2 regions of the Anoxybacillus sp. FSL W8-1294 genome follow, and region 2 is predicted to be linked to the other one. Evidence: a T-box and tRNA genes for the amino acid it is inferred to sense, from the RefSeq annotation. Region 2 holds a T-box; the other holds one or more tRNA genes.
What was found. A T-box is a leader RNA that pairs with one kind of tRNA and senses whether it is charged. The one in region 2 lies ahead of NSQ23_RS04265 (valine--tRNA ligase), so its partner is inferred to be a tRNA-Val.

Region 1 (4,411 bases), 650 kb from region 2:
GTCGTACTGAGATTCTAACCCGCACCCCTGATCGGGGTGGGAGACAGTGTCAGGTGGGCAGTTTGACTGGGGCGGTCGCCTCCCAAAGCGTAACGGAGGCGCCCAAAGGTTCCCTCAGAATGGTTGGAAATCATTCGAAGAGTGTAAAGGCAGAAGGGAGCTTGACTGCGAGACCTACAAGTCGAGCAGGGACGAAAGTCGGGCTTAGTGATCCGGTGGTTCCGAATGGAAGGGCCATCGCTCAACGGATAAAAGCTACCCCGGGGATAACAGGCTTATCTCCCCCAAGAGTCCACATCGACGGGGAGGTTTGGCACCTCGATGTCGGCTCATCGCATCCTGGGGCTGTAGTCGGTCCCAAGGGTTGGGCTGTTCGCCCATTAAAGCGGTACGCGAGCTGGGTTCAGAACGTCGTGAGACAGTTCGGTCCCTATCCGTCGCGGGCGTAGGAAATTTGAGAGGAGCTGTCCTTAGTACGAGAGGACCGGGATGGACGCACCGCTGGTGTACCAGTTGTCCCGCCAGGGGCACAGCTGGGTAGCTATGTGCGGAAGGGATAAGCGCTGAAAGCATCTAAGCGTGAAGCCCCCCTCAAGATGAGATTTCCCATCGCGTCAAGCGAGTAAGATCCCTTGAAGATGACAAGGTAGATAGGTCCGAGGTGGAAGCGTGGCGACACGTGCAGCTGACGGATACTAATCGATCGAGGACTTAACTAAGCACACAAGAAAAGCGAAGGCGACTGTCCAGCCACGAAGAACGCGAAAGGCCTGCGAGGAGGCTGTTGCCGCCACAGCAGGACTGAAGCGGTTCGAGGGGCTAGGAGCCGCAGCTAGACATCAAGAAAAGCGTAGAACGGTCCTTGGCGAAGCCAAGGAAACGTCCGACGGAGCCGAGAGCTTTTGACGAAGACGTGCTTGCACGTCGAACGGAAAAAGCGAAGGCGTAGGAGGATGTTAGTTCGAAGCTAGACAGTAAGAAAAGCGAAGGCGACTGTTCTGTTATCTAGTTTTGAAGGAATAAAAAATGCTTGACAACAAAAAATATTCCGTTATAATAACATTTGTCTAAAGCATTATTGCTCGGTGACGATGGCGGAGAGGTCACACCCGTTCCCATCCCGAACACGGAAGTTAAGCTCTCCAGCGCCGATGGTAGTTGGCGGGACACCGCCTGCGAGAGTAGGACGTTGCCGGGCAAAAGATAAGTTATTCCGCAGTAGCTCAGTGACGAGCGATGCTTCATTGATTAGGCTTCGAGTTGCCTCGACGCATCCATCATCGTGGAGTGTGCGAGTAGAGGAAGAGGCAGTAAAGTTATGCAACATGTTGATGAAGCACAAATGATTAACTTTAACGCATCATTCCGCAGTAGCTCAGTGGTAGAGCACTCGGCTGTTAACCGAGCGGTCGTAGGTTCGAATCCTACCTGCGGAGCCAGTGCTTCCATAGCTCAGTTGGTAGAGCACTTCCATGGTAAGGAAGAGGTCACCGGTTCAAGCCCGGTTGGAAGCTTGTGTGTCGTATGTTGGCCCGTTGGTCAAGTGGTTAAGACACCGCCCTTTCACGGCGGTAACACGGGTTCGAATCCCGTACGGGTCATCTCTTTTATGGAGGATTAGCTCAGCTGGGAGAGCACTTGCCTTACAAGCAAGGGGTCGGCGGTTCGATCCCGTCATCCTCCACCATATCTTTTGATAAATGTGTAGGGAATTGGGTAATATAATGTAGTCCAGAGAAAATAACTGCCGGCTTAGCTCAATTGGTAGAGCAACTGACTTGTAATCAGTAGGTTGCGGGTTCAAGTCCTGCAGCCGGCACCATCCGCGGAGGGGTAGCGAAGTGGCTAAACGCGGCGGACTGTAAATCCGCTCCCTTTGGGTTCGGCGGTTCGAATCCGTCCCCCTCCACCATTTGTTTTCACATAATGACTATGTACATTTTTGTCATATCAATGTCGGATTATTTCGCGAATTTCCTTCAGAAATTCTCAAAATAATCTTGCGGTGTTAATTCATGAAGTTACATCAATGGGCTATAGCCAAGCGGTAAGGCAACGGACTTTGACTCCGTGATGCGCTGGTTCGAATCCAGCTAGCCCAGCCATGTATATGATGAGCCATTAGCTCAGTAGGTAGAGCATCTGACTTTTAATCAGAGGGTCGGAGGTTCGAGTCCTCCATGGCTCACTTTTTGCGGAAGTAGTTCAGTGGTAGAACACCACCTTGCCAAGGTGGGGGTCGCGGGTTCGAGTCCCGTCTTCCGCTCCATGGGGCCTTAGCTCAGCTGGGAGAGCGCCTGCTTTGCACGCAGGAGGTCATCGGTTCGATCCCGATAGGCTCCATATCGTTGAAACCTTAGGCAAGATGATGCCTAAGGTTTTTTGTTGTTATTCATAGAATAAATATTCAAAAAGTTGTCGAGTTGAGCCAACTGTTTCTCCTCATGTACAATAAACATCAGATACAACAAGGGGAGGAGATCGAGATGGACATTTCGATTATTGGAGTGCCAATGGACTTAGGACAAACACGCCGTGGTGTTGATATGGGGCCAAGTGCCATTCGCTACGCTGGCGTAGTAGAGCGTTTAGAAAACTTAAATCATGATATTGAGGATTTAGGTGATATTCAAATTGGTCGTGCGGAGCGCGTTCAAGATGTGACAAATCCAAAATTACGAAACTTGAAAGCGGTTGCTGAGGCGAATGAAAAACTAGCCGCTACGGTGGATGAAGTTGTAGCCAAAGGTCGTTTCCCACTAGTGCTTGGTGGGGATCACAGCATTGCGATTGGGACACTTGCAGGAGTGGCTAGACATTATAAAAGTTTAGGCGTCATTTGGTACGATGCGCACGGAGATTTAAACACGGAGGAAACGTCTCCCTCGGGAAATATTCACGGTATGTCGCTTGCTGCAAGTTTAGGACTTGGTCATCCAGCTTTAACGATGATTGGTGGATATAGTCCAAAAGTGAAACCAGAAAATATTGTGATCATCGGTGCTCGTGCACTTGATGAAGGCGAAAAACAATTAATTAAAGAAAAAGGAATCAAAATATATACAATGCATGAGGTTGATCGTCTCGGTATGACAAAAGTAATGGAAGAGACGATTGCGTATTTAAAAGAACGAACAGACGGTGTACATTTGTCTCTTGACTTAGATGGGCTTGACCCACATGATGCACCTGGAGTTGGAACGCCGGTGATCGGTGGGCTCTCTTACCGTGAAAGTCATTTAGCGATGGAGATGTTAGCTGAAGCGCAAATCATCACTTCAGCTGAATTTGTTGAAGTGAATCCGATTTTAGATGAGCGCAATAAAACAGCTGCAACTGCTGTCGCTTTAATGGGATCGCTGTTCGGTGAGAAGCTTGTATGAGAGGTGGCGTGATGCCACCTCTTCATTTTTTTTAAAAATATGAATATATTCGTTGCGATTTGTGGAACTTTGCTTTATGTTATTCGTATAAAATAGTAGCCCCCATGTGGAGGTAAATATTACATGGACATGTTTATTAGGCAACGCATTAAAGCAGTTAAAAAAGGAGATCAAAGTGCTTTTGCTGATATTGTCGAAATGTACAAAGATAAAATTTATCAACTATGCTATCGCATGTTAGGAAATCGTCATGAGGCAGAGGATGCGGCACAAGAAGCGTTTATTCGGGCGTATGTCAACATCCATACGTACGATCCAACCATGAAATTTTCTTCTTGGTTGTATCGCATTGCAACGAATTTATCGATCGATCGCATGCGTAAAAAAAGTCCTGATGTTTATTTAGATGCGGAAGTGTCAGGAACAGATGGGCTAACGATGTACTCTCAGCTTGCAGATAAGGGAACTTCTCCGGAAGATGCTTTAGAAAGCTTAGAGTTACAGAAAATGGTTCAAGAAGCGATTTTAAAATTGCCGGAAAAATATCGCACAGTCATCGTTTTAAAATATATTGACGAGCTATCGTTACAAGAAATTAGTGACATTTTAAACTTACCGATTGGCACAGTAAAAACGCGCATTCATCGTGGTCGTGAAGCATTGCGTAAACATTTAGGCCATTTATGATAAAAGGAGTGAGACAGATGCCATGCTCTAAACAAATTGTTCAATGGATGCATGACTACTTAGATGGGGATATTCCAAAAGAGGAAGAACGACAATTGCGTAGCCATATTCAACAATGTGAAGCATGTCGCGAACATTTTTATGCATTGGAAAAAACAGTGGCGTTTGTCGAAAACGTTTCTCACTTCACCCCTTCAGACGATTTTATCAAAAAAGTGATGTACAACTTACCTCGTGAAAAACGACGTGTACGTTGGAAACGGTGGTTTACTCATCATCCGTTTTTAACGGCTGCATCACTATTTCTCCTATTAAGCACAAGTGGCTTGTGGGCCGTTTGG
Region 2 (4,411 bases):
CGTTTTCTTCGCTTGTTCATCTTCGCCGTATAGCGGCAATTTCGCCATTTCAATATACCAATCGCATAAGTCGTCCCAAATGAAGTTATATAATACGCGACCGACTTCACCAAACTCGTATTTATCGGCAAGTTTTGTTACCGTCTCAATCGTTTCATTTAAACGTGTTAAAATCCAATGATCGGCAACCGATTTTTCGCCATGTAAGTCGATGTCTTCATACGTGAATCCTTCCATGTTCATGAGCGCAAAACGAGAAGCGTTCCAAATTTTATTGACGAAGTTCCATGTCGCTTCAACTTTTTCTGTGCTAAAGCGCAAGTCTTGACCAGGTGCACTTCCTGTCGCTAAAAAGTAACGAAGCGAGTCGGCACCGTACTGATCGATCACATCCATCGGATCAACGCCGTTACCGAGCGATTTACTCATTTTTCGTCCTTGTGCATCGCGTACTAGTCCGTGAATAAGCACATCTTTAAACGGACGTTTTCCTGTAAACTCAAGCGCTTGGAAAATCATGCGCGATACCCAGAAGAAAATGATGTCATATCCTGTTACAAGCACATCCGTTGGATAATAACGGTTATAGTCTGCCGATGTTTCATCCGGCCAGCCCATCGTTGAAAACGGCCAAAGCGCAGAACTAAACCATGTATCTAATACATCTGGATCTTGTTCCCAATTTTCGATATCAGCTGGTGGCTCATGATCGACATACACTTCGCCTGTTTCTTTATGATACCATGCTGGAATACGATGCCCCCACCAAAGTTGGCGAGAAATGCACCAATCGCGAATATTTTCCATCCAATGTAAGTACGTTTTTTCAAACCGCTCTGGGACGAAGTTTACTTTTCCTTCTGTTTTTTGTAGTTCAATCGCAGCTTCAGCAAGCGGCTTCATTTTCACAAACCATTGCGTCGATAAATACGGTTCTACAACAGCACCACTACGTTCACTATGACCAACCGAATGCATATGTTCTTCAATTTTAAATAGCACGCCTTGTGCTTGTAAATCTTTCACGATTTGCTTACGGCATTCGAAGCGGTCGAGCCCCTTATATTGAAGAGCGTTGTCGTTCATCGTACCATCTTCGTTCATGACGAGAATGCGCGGCAAGTTATGACGGTTTCCGATTTCAAAGTCGTTTGGATCATGTGCTGGCGTAATTTTTACTGCCCCAGAACCGAACGACATGTCAACGTACTCATCACCAATAATCGGAATTTCGCGACCGACGATCGGTAAAATGACTGTTTTTCCGATAAGATGTTTATACCGCTCATCTTCTGGATGAACCGCAACGGCTGTATCACCAAGCATCGTTTCTGGACGTGTCGTTGCCACTTCGATATAACCTGAGCCGTCCGCAAGCGGATAGCGCATATGATATAGCGCACCTTGCACATCTTTATATACGACTTCAATGTCCGATAATGCTGTTTTTGTCACTGGATCCCAGTTAATAATATATTCGCCACGATAAATAAGACCTTTTTTATATAGCGAAACGAACACTTCACGCACCGCTTTAGATAGTCCTTCATCAAGCGTAAAGCGCTCTCGCGTATAATCGAGTCCGAGCCCAAGCTTTGCCCACTGGGAGCGAATATGCCCAGCATACTCTTCTTTCCATTTCCACGTTTCTTCAACGAACTTTTCACGTCCTAAGTCGTAGCGCGTCTTTCCTTCATTGCGCAGCTTTTCTTCTACTTTTGCTTGCGTAGCAATACCCGCATGGTCCATGCCTGGAAGCCATAAGACGTCATACCCTTGCATGCGCTTCATGCGCGTAATAATGTCTTGTAACGTCGTATCCCACGCATGTCCTAAATGGAGCTTTCCTGTTACGTTTGGCGGTGGAATGACGATTGTAAACGGCTTTTTCGTTTCATCACTTGTTGCTTCAAAAAACTTTCCTTTTAGCCACCATGCATAGCGATTCGCTTCTACAGCACGATGATCATATTTTGGCGGTAACATACAAATCCCTCCTTCAATCAAATAAAAAACTCCTTTCATCCGAAAAGGACGAAAGGAGACTCTTTCGCGGTACCACCTTTTTTCTTAAGCGATGCTTAAGCACTCAAATCGATAACGGCGATGCACCGGCTTCTCCTACTTTCGTTCGAAGAAGCAGCTCCAGGGCGACCTTCCGACGACCACAAACCTAGGAAATCTCGCAGCTACTGATTTCCCTCTCTGCAAGGCGGGTTGCGCCGTACTCTTCCCTGTCTTCGCTTTTTTCTATTCATACATAATACTATATAAAAATCATATGAATCGTCAATAAGGTTTGCCACATTTTCACTTCGTTATACATATGATAAAAAATAAGAGCTCCAACATGTGGAGCAAAATTGAAAAGGATGTGAGCATATGCGTAGACGTTACAACCCGTACGCTTGGCCACCGTGGCTAAGAAAACTTCGCTTTATTGCTGAACAATGCATCATCCCGATTACCGTCGTTCAGGCGATTCGAACGATTTTATTTCCAACAACGATTGACGTCATTTTACTCGCTATTTTCATTCTTCTTTCCTTCGCTTTACATTACGATTGGATTTGATGTTGTTGCTTTTCTTCTTCCCATTTTCCAATGACATATTCAATATTTTTCATTTGCCAATATGCCCGTTGCCAAGCAGCTGTCAGTTGCCGGTCATGACGTTGTTGTTCGTACCGATGAATGAGACGAACAAACCGATGTGGATCAACAAGTAAATGAAAAAACAATAACCGTTCATCTTCTTCAAGCGCCAATGTTTGTTCATATTGTGCAAGCCACTGTACCGCTTCATCACACGTCAACGGATACGTATACAAATATTGGCGAAAAAATAAGAGTAAATCATGAAATGGTGGAGCCCAGCGCGCCCGTTCGAAACTAATAAAATACGCTGTGCCATCTTCTCGTTCCACATAATGTTGAAACGATGGTCGACCGTGAATATAGCAAATACGCACCGTCTTTTTTTCACGCATGCGCTCGCGCCATTCATTTAACGTATGTTCAGAAAACGAAATGGCGCGCATAACGTCGAGAAAATGAGTGCAACATTGTAACTGAAACGGGGACATATACCATTGTTTTTCACATTGTTCAATATACTGAGTTAATGTTTGTTTTGCTTTTTCAAGTGAGCTTTTTCGTTTCTTATAATAAGATTCGATTTCCGCTTCAGTCGTTTGTATTTCTTTTAATGAATGTTTATGCCATCGCGCTAAATCGTGAAAAAACGATGAGGCTGGTTGCGTCTTTTCTTTTAGCCATGGCATTGTGTAATACCATTGGCCGCCCCGTTTTTTCGTTTCATAAATCGGAATGGCAAGCGGTATGCGTAAGCGGTAAGCTTGCTCAATCGCCTGCCAATAAGCAAATGAATCGATGCGTTTAATCGCGTATGTTCCATTTGTCGTTTCCCATTTTTGCACGCTCGCTTGTTTCATCACCATTCCGCCCTTTTATACTTTACTTGGCGTTGGAATGTATAGTAACTGACCTTCATGTACATCTGCGCCACTTTCAAGGTGATTTGTACGCAACAACTGTTGAACAGATACGTCGTATCGCTCGGCAATCTTGTCCAACGAATCGCCTTGTTGGACAATACAAATTTTCAAACGAGCAAACGCCTGTTCTTCATTTTTACCAAATAGTTTTGTTAAATATAACGCATTTTCATTTCGCTTTTCGTTCGTTTCCCTTCCTTTTAGTTCAAATTGAAAAGACGTTTCTTCTCGCTTGCTCTCCTGTTCTTCTTCATATCCCTTTTGAGTATCAACCTGTTCTTCTTCATGCTCCCCTTGAACATCAATCCGTTCTTCTTTATGTTCGTCATTATCAGCTACCTGTTCTTCATGGAGCATATAAAATGTCGGTACATTGACGATTGTTTCTTGTTCTTCTTTTTCTTCTTCATATACTTCTTGACGGGCAACAGCTTCAAACGGTTCAAAGTCGTCTGCGTTGTACGCATCCCACTCTTCTTCGTCTTCTCGATCATCATCCATTTGAATACCGTGAATGGCCACTTCAGCAATAAGAAGTAATTCGTTTTTCCGTAAGTCATAATCAAATGATTCGATCAGCACATACACTTGTTCAAGATCATCGACTCGCTCTTTTGGAACAGTTACATCAATTGGAAATTGATGTAAAAATTCACCCGTTTCCTCATCACGCATACGCACTTGTTCAATGTATCGCCCGAGTTCAAATGTTTCAACATCTTCTCCATCTTCTTCACGTTTTATATATTCTCCAGATAGTTCTAGCACACCGCGAATATACACGTAATCTTCTTGTTCCTCGATTGTAATTGTCGGTTGTAGCGAAATCGATAATAGTTGATCGACGTGATGTTCACGTCGAAACGCAATCGCTTCTTCAATTGAAAAACGCA

Region 1: it encodes a tRNA-Val, which carries the amino acid that the T-box ahead of NSQ23_RS04265 (valine--tRNA ligase) is inferred to sense. The anticodon was not compared.

What each region holds. Positions count from the first base shown of each region.
Region 1 is NZ_CP150179.1:156,882-161,292, forward strand. It holds rRNA gene NSQ23_RS00870 (23S ribosomal RNA) at 1-719, shown strand, start outside; rRNA gene rrf (5S ribosomal RNA) at 1,082-1,198, shown strand; tRNA gene NSQ23_RS00880 (tRNA-Asn) at 1,365-1,439, shown strand; tRNA gene NSQ23_RS00885 (tRNA-Thr) at 1,442-1,514, shown strand; tRNA gene NSQ23_RS00890 (tRNA-Glu) at 1,530-1,601, shown strand; tRNA gene NSQ23_RS00895 (tRNA-Val) at 1,612-1,687, shown strand; tRNA gene NSQ23_RS00900 (tRNA-Thr) at 1,747-1,822, shown strand; tRNA gene NSQ23_RS00905 (tRNA-Tyr) at 1,828-1,912, shown strand; tRNA gene NSQ23_RS00910 (tRNA-Gln) at 2,031-2,105, shown strand; tRNA gene NSQ23_RS00915 (tRNA-Lys) at 2,116-2,188, shown strand; tRNA gene NSQ23_RS00920 (tRNA-Gly) at 2,195-2,269, shown strand; tRNA gene NSQ23_RS00925 (tRNA-Ala) at 2,271-2,343, shown strand; gene rocF (arginase) at 2,487-3,383, shown strand; gene sigW (RNA polymerase sigma factor SigW) at 3,507-4,070, shown strand; gene NSQ23_RS00940 (anti-sigma factor) at 4,088-4,411, shown strand, end outside.
Region 2 is NZ_CP150179.1:806,862-811,272, reverse strand. It holds gene NSQ23_RS04265 (valine--tRNA ligase) at 1-1,986, opposite strand, end outside; T-box leader at 2,028-2,250, opposite strand; gene NSQ23_RS04260 (hypothetical protein) at 2,383-2,574, shown strand; gene NSQ23_RS04255 (aminoglycoside phosphotransferase) at 2,559-3,455, opposite strand; gene NSQ23_RS04250 (LysM peptidoglycan-binding domain-containing protein) at 3,471-4,411, opposite strand, start outside.